Regions from separate parts of the Terriglobus sp. 2YAB30_2 genome, predicted to be linked through region 2. Evidence: predicted binding sites of a transcription regulator. Region 2 holds the regulator's gene; each other region holds the start of a gene.
The links. Region 2 encodes LexA, which represses DNA repair genes until DNA is damaged. Its sites were predicted from a motif close to CANTTCGCTTTTTATTCGC; they were not measured.
Positions count from the first base shown of each region.

Region 1: a site for LexA is predicted at 4,123-4,141, ahead of AB4Y89_RS17555 (DNA polymerase Y family protein). Genes of this name have one in related genera too.
Region 3: a site for LexA is predicted at 2,616-2,634, ahead of dinB (DNA polymerase IV). Genes of this name have one in related genera too.

Region 1 covers NZ_JBFRFJ010000012.1:82,740-88,777, reverse strand. Annotated here, with positions in the region: gene AB4Y89_RS17595 (hypothetical protein) at 2-532, shown strand; gene AB4Y89_RS17590 (hypothetical protein) at 828-986, shown strand; gene AB4Y89_RS17585 (hypothetical protein) at 1,045-1,203, shown strand; gene AB4Y89_RS17580 (hypothetical protein) at 1,262-1,420, shown strand; gene AB4Y89_RS17575 (hypothetical protein) at 1,482-1,640, shown strand; gene AB4Y89_RS17570 (hypothetical protein) at 1,741-2,619, shown strand; gene AB4Y89_RS17565 (DUF6580 family putative transport protein) at 2,723-3,274, shown strand; gene AB4Y89_RS17560 (cupin domain-containing protein) at 3,450-3,836, opposite strand; gene AB4Y89_RS17555 (DNA polymerase Y family protein) at 4,156-5,496, shown strand; gene AB4Y89_RS17550 (M23 family metallopeptidase) at 5,523-6,038, shown strand, end outside.
Region 2 covers NZ_JBFRFJ010000002.1:27,118-33,155, reverse strand. Annotated here, with positions in the region: gene flgC (flagellar basal body rod protein FlgC) at 1-82, opposite strand, end outside; gene flgB (flagellar basal body rod protein FlgB) at 79-435, opposite strand; gene AB4Y89_RS02735 (sigma 54-interacting transcriptional regulator) at 625-1,839, opposite strand; gene AB4Y89_RS02730 (HAMP domain-containing histidine kinase) at 1,839-2,069, opposite strand; gene AB4Y89_RS02725 (response regulator transcription factor) at 2,075-2,836, opposite strand; gene lexA (transcriptional repressor LexA) at 3,082-3,684, shown strand; gene AB4Y89_RS02715 (efflux RND transporter periplasmic adaptor subunit) at 3,786-4,994, shown strand; gene AB4Y89_RS02710 (DUF4097 family beta strand repeat-containing protein) at 5,031-5,939, shown strand.
Region 3 covers NZ_JBFRFJ010000005.1:57,192-63,229, forward strand. Annotated here, with positions in the region: gene AB4Y89_RS09545 (TonB-dependent receptor domain-containing protein) at 1-1,969, shown strand, start outside; gene AB4Y89_RS09550 (low affinity iron permease family protein) at 2,028-2,483, opposite strand; gene dinB (DNA polymerase IV) at 2,650-3,756, shown strand; gene AB4Y89_RS09560 (neutral/alkaline non-lysosomal ceramidase N-terminal domain-containing protein) at 3,757-5,187, opposite strand; gene AB4Y89_RS09565 (DUF1579 family protein) at 5,340-5,864, opposite strand; gene AB4Y89_RS09570 (hypothetical protein) at 6,033-6,038, opposite strand, start outside.

The DNA.
Region 1 (6,038 bases), on a different contig from region 2:
TATGAAAGTCCCTGCACGTATTGCTCTTCTGCTCGCTGTCTCCCTTATTGCCGGCTGCAACAGTAAATCCGCCGAGACGCCGGAAAACTTCATGACCGGGCTGAACAAATACTGGCCGGAACATCGCCGGGACTGCCTGTTCCCCGCCGGTTGGCGCTTCCCCTACACGACCAGCAATCCCAAGGAGCAGCAACAGCTTGATGCCCTGGTGAAGGTCCTGCTGCTTAAACGCACGAAAGAGGAGAAGCTTGCCTATTACGAGCCGACCGACTACGGCAAAACCGGAGCTCCGCGGTACTGCTATGGCTACCGCGAGGCCAACGCGGTGCTCAGCAATACTCCCCCGGCCGTGAAGGACGGCTTTCGGCAGACAGGTGTCACATATCGCTATCAGATGAAAGATGTTCCGGGATGGGCAAAGTCGGACGACCTGAAAGCGGCCTTCCCACAGCTGGCCAAGGATCTGAGCGGTGAGGCGACCGCAACTACTCCCCTGGCCCAGACGGGGGCAGGATGGCAAGTCGTAGATTAGAGCGAGCCTCAAAAGCCATCAAAGCCGGCATCTCTGCCGGCTTTTCCCTTTTAAACCCTGTATCCCGAAACGAAGTCGCAAAACAGAATCGCGCGTTTTTCCCGGGAACCTGCCTGTTTCCTATGACTTGCAAGAACGAGAGCCAGCACCCGCGAAAGTTACCTCGGTAATCAAAATCCATTCATACTTTCACATGTAATTGATTCTATTGGACTTAGGGATAATCACACGATACTCTCTCGACATCTGGCAAGTCCAGAAAAATTTTTAGCTCGAAATTGAGGTTCTCAACACCATGAAAATTGCCATCCGCACCCTCGCTGTCGCCCTTGCTTTGACCGGAGCCGTTGCTTCCGCCCATACCCGTACCTCCGATGTGAAGCCTTCTCGCGCGACCAGCATTGTTCCAATCCCCGTTTGCCCTCCCGACGATCCGAACGCCTGCGGCATGTAAGAAATCCAATTCGTTGTTTTTTATCAACAAGTTATTTGATTCCCGGAGCCTTAAGAACATGAAAATCGCTATCCGTACTCTCGCCGTTGCTCTCGCTCTTACCGGAGCCGTTGCCTCCGCCCACACCCGCACCGCCGACGTGAAGCCTTCCCGCGCCACCAGCATCGTGCCGATCCCGGTTTGCCCGCCCGACGACCCGAACGCTTGCGGAATGTAAACACGCTTTTGATACAGCGAAACCGAAATTTGAAATCTCCCAGGAGAACCGAGACCCCATGAAGACCGCCATCCGTACCCTCGCCGTCGCCCTTGCCCTCACCGGAGCCGTTGCTTCCGCCCATACCCGCACCACCGATGTGAAGCCTGTCCGTGCCACCAGCATTGTGCCGATCCCCGCTTGCCCGCCCGACGACCCGAACGCTTGCGGAATGTAATGCCAGCGTTGATGCACCAAAAGCTACACCTGAATTTCTGAGATTTCCCAGGAGAAACACCATGAAGACCGCTATCCGTACTTTCGCTGTTGCCCTTGCCCTGACCGGAGCCGTCGCTTCCGCCCACACCCGCACCACCGACGTGAAGCCTGCCCGCGCCACCAGCATTGTGCCGATCCCCGCTTGCCCGCCCGACGACCCGAACGCTTGTGGGATGTAATCCAAAGTGGGATGTAGTCCAAAAGTTGCAGGCGAAATTCATTGATCAGCTCCAGTAGCTGGGGTACAGTTAAAGTCCCGGTAGCTGCAGGAGCCTGTTCATGAACGCAAAATCGGTTATTGAGCTTCTGGAATACGTTGATCCGATTCTCTGCCTAATTACACTCGGCGCTCTGTTCCGCGCGAAGCAGGTGCGGGCGTTCTTCAGCCTGTTTCTCCTGCTTTCCACCAAAGTGATTGCAGATAGCGTTGCGCTGCTGATCTTCGCCCTTTTGGCGAAGGGCGTGGATAAACACATCGCGTATCCGATCTACTTCTACACCTACTGGACTGCCTACGCACTCGAGGCGATTCTGTCCATCCTGGTGATCTATAGCATCTTCAAGCTCGCGATGGAGCCGTTGAAGGGCCTGCAGTCGCTCGGCCTTCTGGTCTTCCGCTGGGCAGCGGCAATCTCCATAGCAGTCGCTATCGGCATGGCCTTTGGCCCGCACATGACCAGCACCAAGTTCATCATCAATGCAGCCAACCAGTTGCAGCGCACCCAGAGCATCCTGACTCTGTGCCTGCTGCTCTTCGTCTGCTTCGCCATCCGTCCGATGGGCCTGTCTCACCGCAGCCGTATCTTCGGTGTCAGCCTTGGCCTGGGCATCCTGTCTACTGTCGAGCTGGTAAACGCCGCCTGGCTCACCAACCAGACCAGCATGTACACGACCATCAGCGTGATCCGTGGATTAGCCATCAGTGCGGCATTCGCCATCTGGGCCGCGTACTTCTTCATCCCCGAGCCGCAGCGCCGCATGATCGTGCTGCCGACGACCTCTCCGTTCCTCAAATGGAATCAGGTTTCGCTGGCTCTGGGGCATGACCCCGGCTATGTCGTCGTAGGCAGCAGCTCACCCGACCTCTTTGCTCCCGCGGAGCTGGAGATCATGCGCCGCGCCGCTGAGAAGACAGTTCCGGTCGCTGCGCTCAACTAACCCATTCCGGTTGAAAATTGTAAAAGGGTCGTCTCCGGACGGCCCTTTTGCTTGACCGCTCTCTGCGATAGGAACAGAATTACACTGTTAGGGACATCTCACTATGACAGCGTATCTGGTACTCTTCGTCGCGGTCTTCAGCCGCCTTCTGCCGCACCTGACTCACTCCGCGGGTATTGGCTTTACTGCCGTCGGCGGCGGCTTGCTCTACTTCGGCGCAAAGCGCAACCGGTGGCACGCCATCGTTGCAACGCTTGCCCTGATGGCGACCGATTACTACCTGACCGTCTATGCCTACGGTTACGCGTTCCACGCTTCGCACTACCTGCCCACCTGGGCCTGGTACGCGGGTGTCTGCCTGATGGCGAACGCGACGCTAGCAAAAAAGCAGAGCTTCCTGCGCGTCACCGGAGCTGTACTGGCCTCGGCCACCAGCTTCTTCGTGATCTCAAACTTCTTTGTCTGGGCATGGTCGAACATGTATGCCAAGAGCCTGAGCGGACTCGCCACTTGCTACGTTGCAGCGATTCCCTTCTACCGCAATGACCTCATCGCGACCGGCCTGATCGCCGGTGCGCTCTTCGGCCTGCCGGCTCTGGTCCGCCAGATGACCGCCGCCCACGAAACCGCCAGCGACAGCCACCTGGCCCACTAAGATCGACACACACTACAAAAGCCCTCGCGTCGGCGAGGCTTTTGTATTTGCATCGGCGCAGCCATTTCGCATCGTAGGTGCGAATGTCTTCTTACGGGGACGGCTTCAGCCGCCGTCCTGTCAGAGGCGCCACGATTCACGGACTTCAGCCCCTGAGGGCAAAGCGGCCCGAAAACTACACCTCGTCGATACGGTCGCCGTGACTCGGCGGCTGGCTGATCATCAGGAAGCGCAGATCTCCCCCACTGCGATTCATCGCCTGATGGCTCTGTCCTGGATGGATCTCAACCCCCTCGCCGGCACGAACCGTGAAGTCGTGGTGCTCGACCTCCATCGTCAGCTCGCCCTCCAGCACATAAGCAAACTGGCGTGAGCGCACATGATGATGCCGCACCTCGCTGGTGCCCGGCGGCATACGTTCTTCAATGACACTCAGGCCATCCTGTTTCACCAGATGCCAGCCGTCACACTGCTTGCCCCAGAGATAATGCTCGGCGCTCTGGCGGCTGATGACCGTCGTCGGGTCGCTTCCAAAATCGTTCATGGACTTAGGGTCTGTCATCCAATTCCTGTCGTCAGCGTTGCGAGCGCAAATTTGTTCATACGAGACGGAGGCCGAAGACTGTGGCGTTCCCACTGCCGAGGCCGACAACGAAGTATGGGCGAATTTGCGCCGCAACCCGAAGGGCCGGGCAGATTTTCCCGATCTCTTCGTCGCTCGTCGTTCCAGTAGATCAGCTACAGTTTCTCTCCTCGCTCCTCGATCTCAAAAAAATCTGCTCCCGGCGCTGACGGCAGGAATTAGATGACAGACCCTTGAGTGTGCCGTCTATCCATCCACAATTCCAGCGAAGAAAAGGAGAATATAATCAGTTTCTGCCATGTCGGCCACGCCCCAATCCGGCGAGTTCCGCATACCGGAGGACCGGTTCGTCTTTCTGCACATCGATCTCAACTCCTTCTTCGCCTCGGTCGAGCAGCAGCTTCATCCGGAGTACCGCAACCGCCCGCTCGCCGTTGTTCCCACCAACTCCGATACCACCGCCTGCATCGCCGCCAGTTATGAGGCCAAGGCCTTCGGCATCAAGACCGGCACCATTGTCGGCGAGGCCAAGCTGAAGTGCCCCGGCATCATCCTCGTCGAAGGTAGTCACACCGAGTACGCGAAGTTCTCCCACGCCATTGCGGAAGCGGTGGAACGCGTATGTCCCGTCTCGCATACACCTTCTATCGATGAGATGGTCTGTCAGTTGATGGGCCGCGAACAGTTGCCGGAGAATGCGCGTCGCATCGCATACGACATCAAGCAGGCGATCTATCAGGATGTCGGCGAGGTGCTGCGCTGCTCCATCGGCATGGCGCCGAACCGCTACCTGGCAAAGATCGCCAGCGACATGCAGAAGCCCGATGGCCTGATCGGCCTGCTCCCCTCGCAGCTGCCGCGCGCCATCGCGCACCTGGACCTGCGTGACCTTCCCGGTGTGGGTGCGCGCACCGAGGCTCGGTTAAATGCGCAGGGTATCCACACCATGCCGCAACTCCTGGCGCTGGATCGGCACGGAATGCATAAGCTCTGGGACTCTGTATGGGGAGACCGCCTTTATCACTGGCTTCGCGGCCACGTCACTGGCGACGACGGGGCGCCCGTGCCGAGCGAAATCCAGAAGTCTCTCGGCCACTCTCACGTTCTTGCGCCGGAACATCGCACCATCCCCGGATCCTGGGCGGTCGCCCACAAGCTGCTGCATAAAGCCGCCATGCGTCTGCGCATGGAGAAGTTCTATGCCGGCTCCATGGCGCTCCACGTCCGTTTTGCATTGAACCGTGAACAGGCAGAGCGCCTGCGGTCAAAACAACATTTCTCCGGTCTGAAACATACCGGCTGGGGAATGGAGGCCCGCTTCCCGGATGCGCAGGATACGCTCACGCTACTGGAAGTCCTGCAGAAGCTCTGGCAGAAGCGGCCGCAGGGACCCGACTTCGAAAAGCCATTCTTCGTCGGTGTCACGCTGGGCCGCCTGCTGCCGGAGTCCCACCACAATCCCGGCCTATTTGCCGATCAGGACCGGCGCTCCCAGCTCTCCACAGCTATCGATCAGATCAACCTGAAACACGGCCACACCACCGTGCATCTGGCCGGCATGATGTCGGCCCGCGACTCCGCACCGACACGCATCGCCTTCACCCAGATTCCGGTGCAATACGGAAGCGAGTGGATGTAGATCATCGTCTCGTGCACAGTAGAGATATGACCCGGTATCGCCTGCTCGTCATTCTGATGACACTTGCCGCCTCCGCGCTCAACGCGCAGACACTAACCTGGCAGCCGCAACACATCGAACAGGGTTCGCCGGTACTGTTCACACTCACGCTCGATCGCCCCGCAACACGCGTCACAGCCACCTGGCTTGGCAAAGAGCTTGGTTTCTTTCCTGCGATCGATAGCCGCACCTGGTACGCCATCGCCGGAGCCGATGTCGAACAGGAGCCGGCATCGTATCCCTTCGCGATCAGTGGCACCTATGCGGGTGGTGCAGCGTTGAACACAACGCAGGAGCTACAGGTAGCCGCAGCGAACTTCCACTCCAGCACACTCTCTGTTGCGAAGGCCTTCATTGCGCCCAGTCCCGCAGCGCAACGGCAGATGGAGCGAGATGCGGCGGCAAAGAAGCGTGCCTTTGCAAGCTCTGCCTCGCAACCGTTGTGGTCCGGCAGCTTTGCCGCTCCGGTTGCCTCCAGGGTCTTCGACAACTTCGGCGACAAC
Region 2 (6,038 bases):
TATTGCTGGCCGTTACCTCGGCGCGAACTCTCTCAGCCTGCAGCGCGGATGCGCTGACATCCATCACACCAAACAGGTTCATGCCTTACCGTCCGCTTTGATCGCGTCCATGACGCGCGAATATTCCCGTTTCAGCAGCTCCACACCGGTTCGGAAAGCAAGCTGCGACTTTGCCAACTGCATGCCCTCACGCTCAAGGGAGACATTGTTGCCGTCAGGCCGCGCCACCAGGCCATCAACATCCTGCGTAGCCGGAGTAAATGTGCCGCTTGCGGTGCCCTCCATGGCGTGCCGCATCTCATCTTCAAAACTGAAACCTTGAGTCCGGTAGCCGGGAGTGTCAGCATTAGCCATATTGCTGGCCGTTAGCTTCATCTGGGAGCTGGCCAGGTCCAGATACCGCGTCAACGCATCACTGATCGCACTTGTCTGCATCAGACACCCTCTCCCTCAAGCAATTGAGCTTATCGCCGATAGAGAGTGCAGGTTTGTCTCCATTCTTCAGGCAGACATCTAAGAGGGCTCTCAGCCTCAATCATTAGAGCGAAACAAGAAACCGGGCTTTCGCCCGGTCTTGAAGTAAGTGCGCTCGTAAGATTAATCTCTGGAACGGATGACAATGCCCTATGCCCGTTTGCGGCGGAGGATAACTTCCGTCATTCCGATCTCCGGACGGTCTTCCGCCAGGATGGCCGCTCGCTCCAGAACATGTCCTAATTCGCGGACATTTCCCGGCCAGTCATACCCCCGGAAGACCTCCAGAGCCGACTGGGAGAGGCGCTTCTGCGGCATCGTTTCGCCAAGCTTATTGAGGATATGTGTCGCCAACAGCGGGATGTCCTCCGCCCGCTCGCGCAATGCCGGAATGACCACAGGAAAAACTGCCAGCCGATGGTAAAGATCCAGGCGGAAGGTCCGCTCCTGGCTCAGCCGTTCCAGGTCGCGGTGGGTTGCAGCGATCACACGCACGTCTACCCGAACGGTCTCGTTGTCGCCGACCCGCTGCAGTTCCCCGTTCTCCAGAAAGCGCAACATCTTGGCTTGCAATGGCAGCGGCATCTCACCAATTTCGTCCAGAAACAGGGTGCCGCCGTTCGCCGCCTCAATACGGCCGGTGCGTGACTGCACTGCACCGGTAAAGGCGCCGCGGGTATGCCCAAAAAGTTCTGCCTCCAACAGCGCCTCCGGAATGGCGGCGCAGTTCAAGGTCACAAAGGGCTTCTGGGCGCGAGAACTGAGCCGGTGTATCGCCCTTGAAACCACCTCTTTGCCTGTCCCCGTCTCTCCTTCAATCAAGACGGTCGTATCGCGGGGAGCCACGAGACGGACCATGCGAGCCAGTTCTCGCATACCCGAGCTATTACCGATCATTCCCGGTAATAAGGCCGCGTCCACAGGAAGCTCGGCGGGAACAATCGCGGGGACGGACGCCGCAGGCTCGCGCTCGACGTTTGCAGACGCCGGCTCCGGCGCCCCCCCCATATCTTCTTCTGCTGCACGCAGGACATGCAGCAACTCGTGGCGCCGTGGGCTTCGCGGTCCGTCTCCCACCGGTACACCATCGGCGCGCAGGATATCGACCGATGGAAATGCCTGCCGCACCCAGGAAATAAATCCATCAACTTCCAGATCCGGCAACCAGTTATCGACAATAAGCGCTTCCGGAATACGCTGTTCCATGCTCGCCATGGCCTCGGCGCCACCGGAAGCGGCCTCTACCTGCCAGCGCAGGCCCTCAAGCGAAGTAACCCATCGAAAACGCCGGTCTCCGTCTGCGCTAACCACAACGGCATGGCGAACGGATACCGATCCGTTCGCCACCCTGGTTTCAAATGGCATTATTTTAGGTCCCCTGGCCCGTCTTGCATTGCTTCTCGAAGCTGCTGCCGCATCCGCATTGCGATGCCGTTTAAGCGCTCGCATTCCGTCAGACTGTCGGCTATGGCGCGACGCATACCCTCCTCGTCGCCCTCCATCTCTGCCAACTCTAAACGGCACTGCAGCGCCGTCAGCGGTTGGCACAGGTCATGCAGCATCACGCTCAGTTCCTGTACCTGTTCACGATCCATAATTGTCACGCGTGTCGCAACATCCGTGTTGTACTACCGGCGGCTACGCTCTGTGAACCTGATTTTTCCGGCATACCGCCGAGGAATGGCACATTCCGTAACCGATAACCCTCGCCTCGAACCGTTTCAATCAACGCGGCGCCATCTGACACTCCCTGCACGGTCAGCTTCCGGCGGAGGTAGTTGATGTATACGTCCACAACATTAGTGCCAGTATGGGATGTCGTCCGCCATACACCCTTCAAAAGCTGAGCACGAGAGACGGCTTTCCCCTTATGAAGCAGGAGGTACTCGAGCAGAGCATATTCCTTTGAGGTCAACTCGACTTCCACGTCGGCTACATGCACCTGACGGAGCATACGGTTAACTTCCAGGACACCGTACTTCAGAAGCTGATCCGGTGCGTGCTTTTTCCGGCGCATCACGGCGCGGCAGCGCGCTGTTAATTCATGAAAGCTGAATGGTTTGAGCAGATAGTCGTCGGCTCCGAGATCCAGACAGCGCACCCGCTCTTCGACCTGAGTCCGGCCCGTCAGTACAAGCACGGAGGTGTGGGGCAGCCTGCGGTGTACTTCCTCAAGCAGTTGAGCTCCATCCATTTTGGGCAAACTCAGATCCAGAACGACAAGCTCCGGATTCTCTTCCATTGCGTGACGGAGTGCGGCTTCTCCATCCTGTAACCACTCGACTTGATGACCTTCTTTTTCGAGTCCCTTCTTCAACAACATTCCAAGGGCTTTATCGTCTTCCACCAGCAGAATTCCCATTTGTTTCTCCAATTCACTGACTAACCTAGCGAAAAGCTGTAAGTTCCGACTCTTGCGTTCGTTCACGTCTTTGCAGATAAGACTTATGTACCTACCTTGATTCGTGCACAGGGGTAACCGCAAGCCTGCGTTACCAGGACTTTTTGGCCGCAGCCCCAAAACGGGAATCTAAAGAGGAACTTAGCCAGTTACCCCCTAACGTCTTCCCTGTTGCGATTCGCCTTTTATTCGCTAAAATGTCAGACATGGCAATTACCCGGCGGCAAAAGGACGTTCTCGACTTCCTCACCTCATTCACGCAGCGTTGCGGATATTCCCCTTCGTATGAGGAGATCGCCAGCGGCCTTGGCGTCAATTCGCTTGCCACCGTTCACAAGCACATCACGAACCTGCAGAACAAAGGTTTGTTGCAGCGTGCGCACAATCGGAGCCGCTCGATCGATGTTCTGCCGGCACGTTCTTCCAAGAAAGGGACCGACCGCCTGCCTCTGCTAGGCCGCATTGCCGCGGGACGACCGGTGGAAGCCGTCGAGACGGCTGAGACCATCTCGCTCAGCGATATTCTCGGCAACCGGGAGGTCTTCGCTCTCGAGGTCCGTGGCGATTCCATGCGGGATGAACATATCGTCTCCGGCGACTATGTTTTGGTTGAGCGCACCCGCACCGCCCGGGAGGGCGAAATTGTCGTCGCCCTGGTGGATGGCACGGATGCCACACTAAAGCGGTTTTACCGGGAAGGCAGCATGATTCGTCTGCAGCCTTCAAACTCCGAGATGGCGCCGATCTTCGCCCCGGCAGCCGCGGTAACGATCCAGGGAAAGGTCCTGGGGGTCTTGCGGAAGTATTAATTGCAAAGCAACAACTTCGGCTTACCTAATTTTCAGGGAACCAACCTCCTATCTCGCGCGTACTCCCTTCCGTAACCACCCACCGGAGGATCAGGAGTACCATGGCCGCACCCCGCAAATCCAAGCGCAAACTGTATATCTGGGGCGGCATCGCCGTCGTCGTCCTGGCCGCCGGCCTAACGTTTGCCATCAAGGCCTCCGGTTCCAGCTCGAAGATTGATGCTTCCCAGTTGTCGAAGGTTGAACGCGGCGACATCGCTCGCTCTGTAGTTGCCACCGGTAAGGTTCAGCCCATCGTCAAAGTCGAGGTCAAATCCAAGGCATCCGGCATCGTCACCAGGCTTTTTGCCGATATCAACCAGCCGGTCAAGGTGGGCCAGCCCCTTGCCCAGCTTGACCAGCAGGAACTTCTCGATCAGGTTGCCGCCCAGAAGGCGCAACTGACCGCCGCAGAGTCCAATGCCCGGGCCGCCGCCGCTGCAATCGAGTTCGACAAGGTAAACGCCCAGGCCCCCGATCTGCCCAACTTCAAAAACACCTATGAACGGGCTCTGGCGATGTCGAAGCAGGGCGTTGTCAGCCAGCAGGCGCTGGACGACGCACAGCAGAAGTACGCTGCCGCCGCCAATGCGCGCGATAAGGCCCTCGCCCAGATCACGGTTGACACCGCCAAATTGCACCAGGCGGAGGCACAGGTTGCGCAGGCGCAGGCATCGCTCAAACAGCTTGAAGAACAGCTTAGCTACACCAACATCGTCTCCCCGATCGACGGCATGATCCTCTCCCGGGACGTAGAGCTGGGCAATGCCGTCAGCTCCATTCTTGTGATGGGGTCCACCGCAACCCTGGTCATGACCCTCGGCGACACAACCCAGGTTTATGTACAGGGCAAGGTCGATGAGAGCGATATCGGCAAGGTTTACCTGGGTCAGCCGGCCCGCATCCGCGTGGAGAGCTTCAAGGACAAAGTCTTCAACGGCAAGGTCACCAAGATTGCTCCGTTGGGTGTCGAGAAGGACAACGTTACGACCTTCGAAGTACGGGTATCGATCGACAATCCCGGCGGCGAGTTGAAGGCCAATATGACCGCGAACGCCGAGGTCATCCTCGAAGAGCACAAGAATGTGCTTACCGTCCCGGAGCAGGCTGTTATCTACGATAAGCAGCGTAACGCCAGCATTGAGATTCCGGATTCCAAGGCAGAGAAGGGCCGCCGGAAAGTCCCCGTAAAAGTAGGCATCTCCAACGGCACAAGGACCGAGCTTCTGAGCGGTCTTAACCAGAACGACCAGGTCATTCTGCAGCAGTAAACTGCGTTTTATCGTGAAACCATAGAGGGAACAACCATGAAGATCCTTCGTACTCTACTTACCGCAACCGCACTCGCAGCCGTCGCCGTACTCGCCACGGCTGAGGACTTTTCCCGTACCCTCACTGTCTCCGGGTCGACCAATGTCAGCGTTTCCACTGGTTCCGGATACGTCAAGGTCGTTCCCGGCTCGAACTCGGAGGTTCGAATCGTCGGCCACGTTCGAGCCGGATCCGGAGGATGGTTCGCCGGTAATGCCGACGAACGCATCCGTCAGATTGTTGCCAACCCGCCCATTGTTCAGTCGGGTTCCAGCGTTACGATCGGTCAGACTCAGGGTAACAACGATCTTTATCGCAATATCGTCATCGACTACGACATCAACGTTCCAACCGCGACAACTCTCCGGGCCAACTCCGGCTCCGGTTCCGTCATGATCGGCGGAATCATGGGTGCAGTTACCGCTAATACCGGTTCCGGTGACGTTCAAGTCTCAAATATTGGCTCAGACGCGAAGTTGGAAACCGGATCGGGATCGATCCGCGCCGACGGAATTCATGGTTCAGCGACGCTTCAGACGGGCTCTGGCGACATTGAGCTTCGCCAGTCGGCCACCGGCGACGTACGCGCCCAAACGGGATCCGGCTCCCTCCGGATCCACGGTTTCAATGGGGGTCTGCGAGCCGGAACCGGATCCGGAGATATCGAAATTGACGGCACACCATCTTCTGATTGGAAGCTCGAGACCGGATCAGGTTCGGTTCGGCTTACCGTGGGGAACGCCAAGTTTTCCCTTAATGCATCCACCGGTTCCGGAACGGTGCACGTAGCGCAGCCCATCCTGATGCAGGGCACGCTCAATCGCCACCATGTCCTTGGCGCCGTCAACGGCGGCGGACCTGTGATCAAAGCTGAAACCGGATCGGGAGACATCGAAATCCGCTAACAGGTTTAACTTCCTTACCGCGGCGGAGAGTGCAGACTCCGCCGCTCTTTTTTTGAGCCGGGCCAGGGCGCCCGAGGCTTGCGCTGCACCTTCCACACC
Region 3 (6,038 bases), on a different contig from region 2:
CAGCTTCATGATCGGTGCGGTGGGAAGCTCCTCAATCACGCAACAGGCCTTCAGTGTTGTGGGCGGACGTTTCCATCCCTGGGCGGCCTATGGACAAGATGACTGGAGAATTCGCAAAGATCTTACGCTCAATATCGGTCTGCGGTATGACTATCTGCCCACCTACCGCGAGGTAATGGACCGTTGGTCGTTCCTGAATCCGAATATCCAGAACCCCGTCACGGGAAATATGGGAGCACTGCAGTTCGCGGGAAACCGTGCGGGCGGATTGCCTGTGAGCTGCAACTGCAGCACGCCCGTAGATACACATAAAACGAACTTCGGACCGCGCTTCGGTCTGGCATGGACGATCAATGACAAGACCGTAGTGCGTGGAGGCTTCGGCCTACTGTACTCCCATGCAGGCGGTACCGGTGGAGCCGGTGGCGCTGGCACCGGAACGGGCCAGCTCGGTTTCACCTCCGCGGTCTCGCTTACGGATAGCACTGCCGGGCCGGCCTTCTATCTCAATCGCGCCAACTCAAACTGGGGTGGACAGGGATATGTTCTTCCCGCTCCCGCAACGATTACGGCGACGAGCCAGACCCTGGGCACGGGGTATTACGTTTGTTCGGGACAGAACTTCACACCTTGCAATGGTGCTTCGGGCACCTCAGCGGGCAACGGCAGCGGTATCTCTTATCCGGATAGGTATCTGGGAGGACGTGCTCCCGTCTTCAACTTCTGGAACTTCGGTCTGCAGCGGGAGATTACCTCAAGCATCACCGTTACTGCGAACTACGTCGGCAGCCAGAGCCACTTCCTGGCGGGCGCCAGCAATATTCGTGGTCTGCAATCAGGCCAGGTGCCGGCATCGTATCTCGCCTCGGTCGGCGCGGCGGACTGCAGCCAGACACCAGGGACAACTGCTTTCAACTCCTGCCTCAACCTGCCTGCAACGACAGCAAATCTTGCATTAGCACAGACCCGTAGTGGTGTAGCCCTGGCGGCGCCATACTCCGGATATACCGCTGCAGCGGCAGTCAACTCCAATGCAACCATCGCTCATATGCTCACCTGGATGCCGCAGTATTCCGGTACCTCGGACCCTTGGGGCAATGTAGCGAATGCCAACTATCATGCCTTTCAGCTCAGTGTGAGTCATCGCGCGGCACACGGTCTGACGTTGAATGTGAACTACACCTACTCGAAGAATATTGACGATGCCGGAACCGCCCGATCCGGTTGGGATCTTCCTGCCGCAGTGACATCGACGGGCAAGGCGTGGAAGCAGAACGCGATCGATCGCTCACTCTCGATCAATTCACAACCGCAGAACCTGAGCGTCTTCGGTGTTTATGAGTTGCCGTTCGGTAAAGGCAAGATCGGTGGGAATAACTTCTTGGTTCGGGCACTGCTTGGCGGATGGCAGACGGGAGATATCTTCCAGTACTCCTCCGGTATCGCGTTGCCAATTGTTGGTTCCTGCAATACGCAACAGAATATCGGCCAGGGTACCTGCATGCCCGACTACAACCCGGCATTCAGTGGGTCAGTACGCACCAGCGATGGTTGGGGTAAGGGCGTGACGGCGGCGACGCTGGGAACCAAGTCCTATTTGAACGGCTACATCTCCACCACGAACTCAGGTGTGGGCGCCGGCAGTATTGCCTGCGCTTCGTCGAACGGTGCGTTCTGCAACGCTGGAAACGCGAAGATTGGAAACCTGACTCGCGTCGGAGCCTACGGCCTCCGTGGTCCCAGCATCTACCGTCTCACCTCAAATGTTCGTCGCACGTTTGACTTCAATGATCGGGTGAAATTCATCTTTGGAGTCGATTGCCAGAATGTCACCAATCACACGACCTTCGGCAATAATGCTGCGAACAGCCAGATTGGTGTAAACGTCAACAGCTCGACCTTCGGTACGTTGAACTTCGCCAGCGCGGATTCCCGAGCCTTCCAGTTCTCCGGCCGGTTGACCTTCTAAACTCTCTATACTCTCAATGCAGCGGACGGCCTTCATGGGCAGTCCGCTGCACTCATTTTTATGATTTTGCCCGTTGAGCGCGGGTCATGCATTCGGCGCGAATCGTCTCGTACCGCTTATGCAGTTCACTCAGCTCGTCATCGCTGAGTGATTCAATATCCATCATCTCGTTTTCGGCTTTGTCGATGGAATGGATCAATTCATCGAGCTTGAGATTGATGGCTCTCGCGTCGCGATTCTGTGTATTTTGAATCAGGAAAACCATGATGAAGGTGACGATCGTTGTGCCGGTATTGATGACGAGCTGCCAGGTGTCGGAGTAGTGGAAGAGGGGACCGGTGGCCGCCCAACCGGCAATCACGAGTACCGCCGCCAAAAAGGCCCATTTCGATCCCACCCAAGCGGATGCCTTCGCCGAGAACTGCCCAAAGGCATCGCCGGTTGCTGAAGGTTTAACATTCGTCGATTCGCGAACGGCAGCGTTTACCTTTTGAACTGTCTGATCTACCGACATGCACTGCTCCCACCAAAAGCTACAAGCAAAGACGTGAGAGACGTATGTACGGGTTGGCTGGCGGTGGTACTGACAGGACGTCACGACTGTCGGCCGTCAAGCTCCTCGATCTTCAAACTGAGGATGTCAGTAGCGAATAGAAGGCGAAAATGTCACAATAGCGGAGATGCCGGAGAACTTATCCGCGATCGAGGCCCTGGGAACGCGCAAGATCGTGCACGTCGATATGGATGCGTTCTATGCCTCGGTGGAGCAGAGGGACGATCCTTCATTACGTGGACGGCCTGTTGTCGTGGCGTGGAAGGGCAAGCGGTCGGTAGTGTGCGCGGCTTCGTATGAGGCGCGGCGATTCGGTGTGCGATCGGCGATGGCTGCGGTGCATGCGGAGCGTCTGTGCCCGGAGGCGGTCTTCATCCCGCCGGACTTCACTCGCTATAAGGCCGTCTCGACGGCGGTGCGCGAGATTTTTCAGCGTCACACCGACCTGATTGAACCCTTGTCGCTGGATGAAGCCTATCTCGATGTGACGGTGAACAAGATGGGGCTGCCGACAGCGACATTGGTGGCGAAAACGATCCGGCGTCAGATTCGTGAAGAACTGAATCTGACGGCCTCAGCCGGGGTTGCTCCGAATAAGTTCCTGGCGAAGATTGCCTCCGACTGGAAGAAGCCCGATGGACTCTTCGTGATTCAACCGCATGAGGTCCAGGCATTTCTGCTTTCACTGCCGATCGGGCGAATTCCCGGCGTAGGCAAAGTGACGGAGGCGCGGATGACGGAGCTTGGAGTGAAGACCGTCGGCGACGTTCATGCGATGGAGATCGCGACGCTGGAGGCGTACTTCGGCCGCTGGGGTGCGCGCCTGTATGAGCTCTCTCGCGGTATCGATCACAACCCTGTCATGCCGAACCGGGTCCGCAAGCAGATCTCTGCTGAAGACACCTTTCCGGACGATGTTCCTCTGGCGGAGTGCGACGCGCACATTCGCAGGCTGGCAGAGAAGGTGTGGATTGCCTCGCGGGAAAATGTGCGTGGGGCAAAGACCGTCGTCTTGAAGCTGAAGACCAAAGAGTTCAACACTCTGACCCGGAGCCTGACCTCGCAGATACCTCCGGCATCGTGCGAAGAGGTGACGAGCATCGCACTGCGATTATGCGAACGTGTCGCGCTCCCGCCACAACAGCTCTATCGCCTGGTTGGAGTAGGTCTCAGCAACTTTCAGGACGAAATGATGGAAGTGGAGTCTCCTCTGTTCTCCGGGATCGAGGAGTAACTATTCGGTTGCCTGTTTCATCAGGTCGAGTGCTGTCTGAACAATCTTGTTCTCGGCGCAGCCGGGTTTGAGACGGGAGTCGATCACCTGGAAGGAGAGATGGCTGTAGGCATCGTCCGAATAGATATAGCCGGAGTTTGCCCTGCCGTTGGTCAGTGTGGAGACGATGAGATTGTTGACCGGAGCGGTCTCTTTCAGCTTGAGGCCGATGTTGGTGTAAACCTCGCCGTCCACTCCGGTGATATAGATATCGCCGATGCGGAGCAGGCTTACCGTCATGCTGACGTCTGGTCCGTCTTTATAAGGTGGCATGGCATTTTCGCGGACGGGGTTGTCGATATCGGTGCGGTCGCGGCCTGGGCAGGAGATGAGTTGTTGACCGCCCCAGAGGCGGGCCTCCGGGACAGGCTTGATCTCGTGCCGCATCAAATAGAGAGTCTTCTCGGCGAGCAGAACTCCCATCATGGTGACATTGGCTCCGGTGCGGGCAACTGCTTTGCGGTACGCCGACACATTCTGATCAGGAACTGCTTTGAGATTCGCAACGGCGTTTGCCTGATTGAAGTTGGGTGTCGGGGCCGGAGGCGGCGGAGGTGCACCGATGGTCTCGGTTCCCGGAGCGTTGTCTCGGCGGAAGGCGGTGAGCTGGGTTTCACGCAGCAGCGGGTTCTGATCGCCCGAGGTTCCCTGGGTAAAGATCGCAACGGTTTTATGGTCGAAGTGTTCTTCGATGGCGCGTGAAGCTTCGCCGGGAAAGTCGGCGCTGACGACGCCGGAGAGATAGAAGTTGATGGGATGCATCCCGTAGTTCATGTACACGCCGATGGGGATGTAGTCGGGCCCGATGAACTCAATGACGGAGAGCGTTTTATCGGAGACGCCCTGCGGATTCGGTTCCTGCCGCCATTCCAGCTTGCTGTTGAAGAGATCGCGATTGATGTTCAGATCAACGGTGGAGCGGGCATAGCCGACCGTAGCGGGAGCGAGCTTTAACTTTGCTTCGGTTACGGCTTTGACGATACCTGCGGTGACGATCTCGGGCGAGGGCGATCCACCGGAGAGACTGGTAGACCCGCTATGGGTGTGAGTGGCCGCGATGAGGATGTTCTGCTTTGGGCATCCCGTGATCGAGACGATCTGCGGCAGGGAAGCATCGTAGACGTCTTTGCGCATGTTGATCTGATCGATGCCAACCAGCACGGCGCAACTGTTGCCGGATGTGACCATGATGGCGCGGGCAAAGAGAGGGTCGCGGATGATGTCGCTCTTGAAAAGCAGCTCGCCGGGCTTCGGCGTGATGTCTGCCACGGCGGCGCCGGCACGCAGCGTATGTGGCTGCGCCTGAGCCATGCCCGCGATGGTTGAAACACAAGGAATCGCTATTGCTCCAAGGAGGAGCAGCTTCTGCGCAGCTTGGCTTCTGGACGGCATCCCTTCTCCAATCTGGTTCTCAGGTGAAACGTACAGCGACACTTATAGACCCGGCAGACCGAGGCCGATCCGTACTGACAGGAATGATTCCGGACGCGAGAAGGCTATAGCACGGGGAGGACGTTACACAACCGGCATCTCTCCGCCCGTTGCTACTGCTGAGCTCTGTGAAACTCCATGAACCAGTTTGTCTCCCAGGTCTCGCCGCCGTCCTCGGAGAATGCCTGTTGCCATTTTGCGGAGTTCTCAGAGATGTCAAACCAGCGGAAGCGGATGACAATCGGCCGGCCCTCGAAGGCGTCGTTCGCAAAAAACGTTCCGACGCCGTTCTGAAAGCTGCCCACGACCGGAACATCCAGGTGTCCTGGATTACGGTCGTCGAGCCACCATATGCTCCATGTCTTCTTTTTCGGATCGAAGGATCGCAGAGTCACAGCCTTGTAGGGAGCACCGGGCACGTGCATCACATTCTCGTCGACGTTGGCATGCCCGGAAAGAAGAGACTGCATCACGCAGGTTCCGGAGAAGACCTGCCAGGTGTCATCGTTGGCAAGCCGGTGTACCAGCTTGCGGTGTTGTACCTTCCAGCTTCCGATCAGGAAATCGAAGTCGTGTTCGGAAGAGGTGCCTTGCGTGGCTGCGTCCTGCACTGCTGGCTGCGATTGTGGCGTCATCATGAGAGCGGTTCCGGCCAACAACCTACCAAATTGCTCCTGACATTGTGAAATACTCTAAAGCATTTTCCCTGTTGCTTGGTATCCCGGAAGGGGCGTGCAGGGGCGTTTTCATTGCGGAAAACGCCCCTAGATGCGGAAGCCCTACACCACACTTACAGAGAAAATGCTCTATCG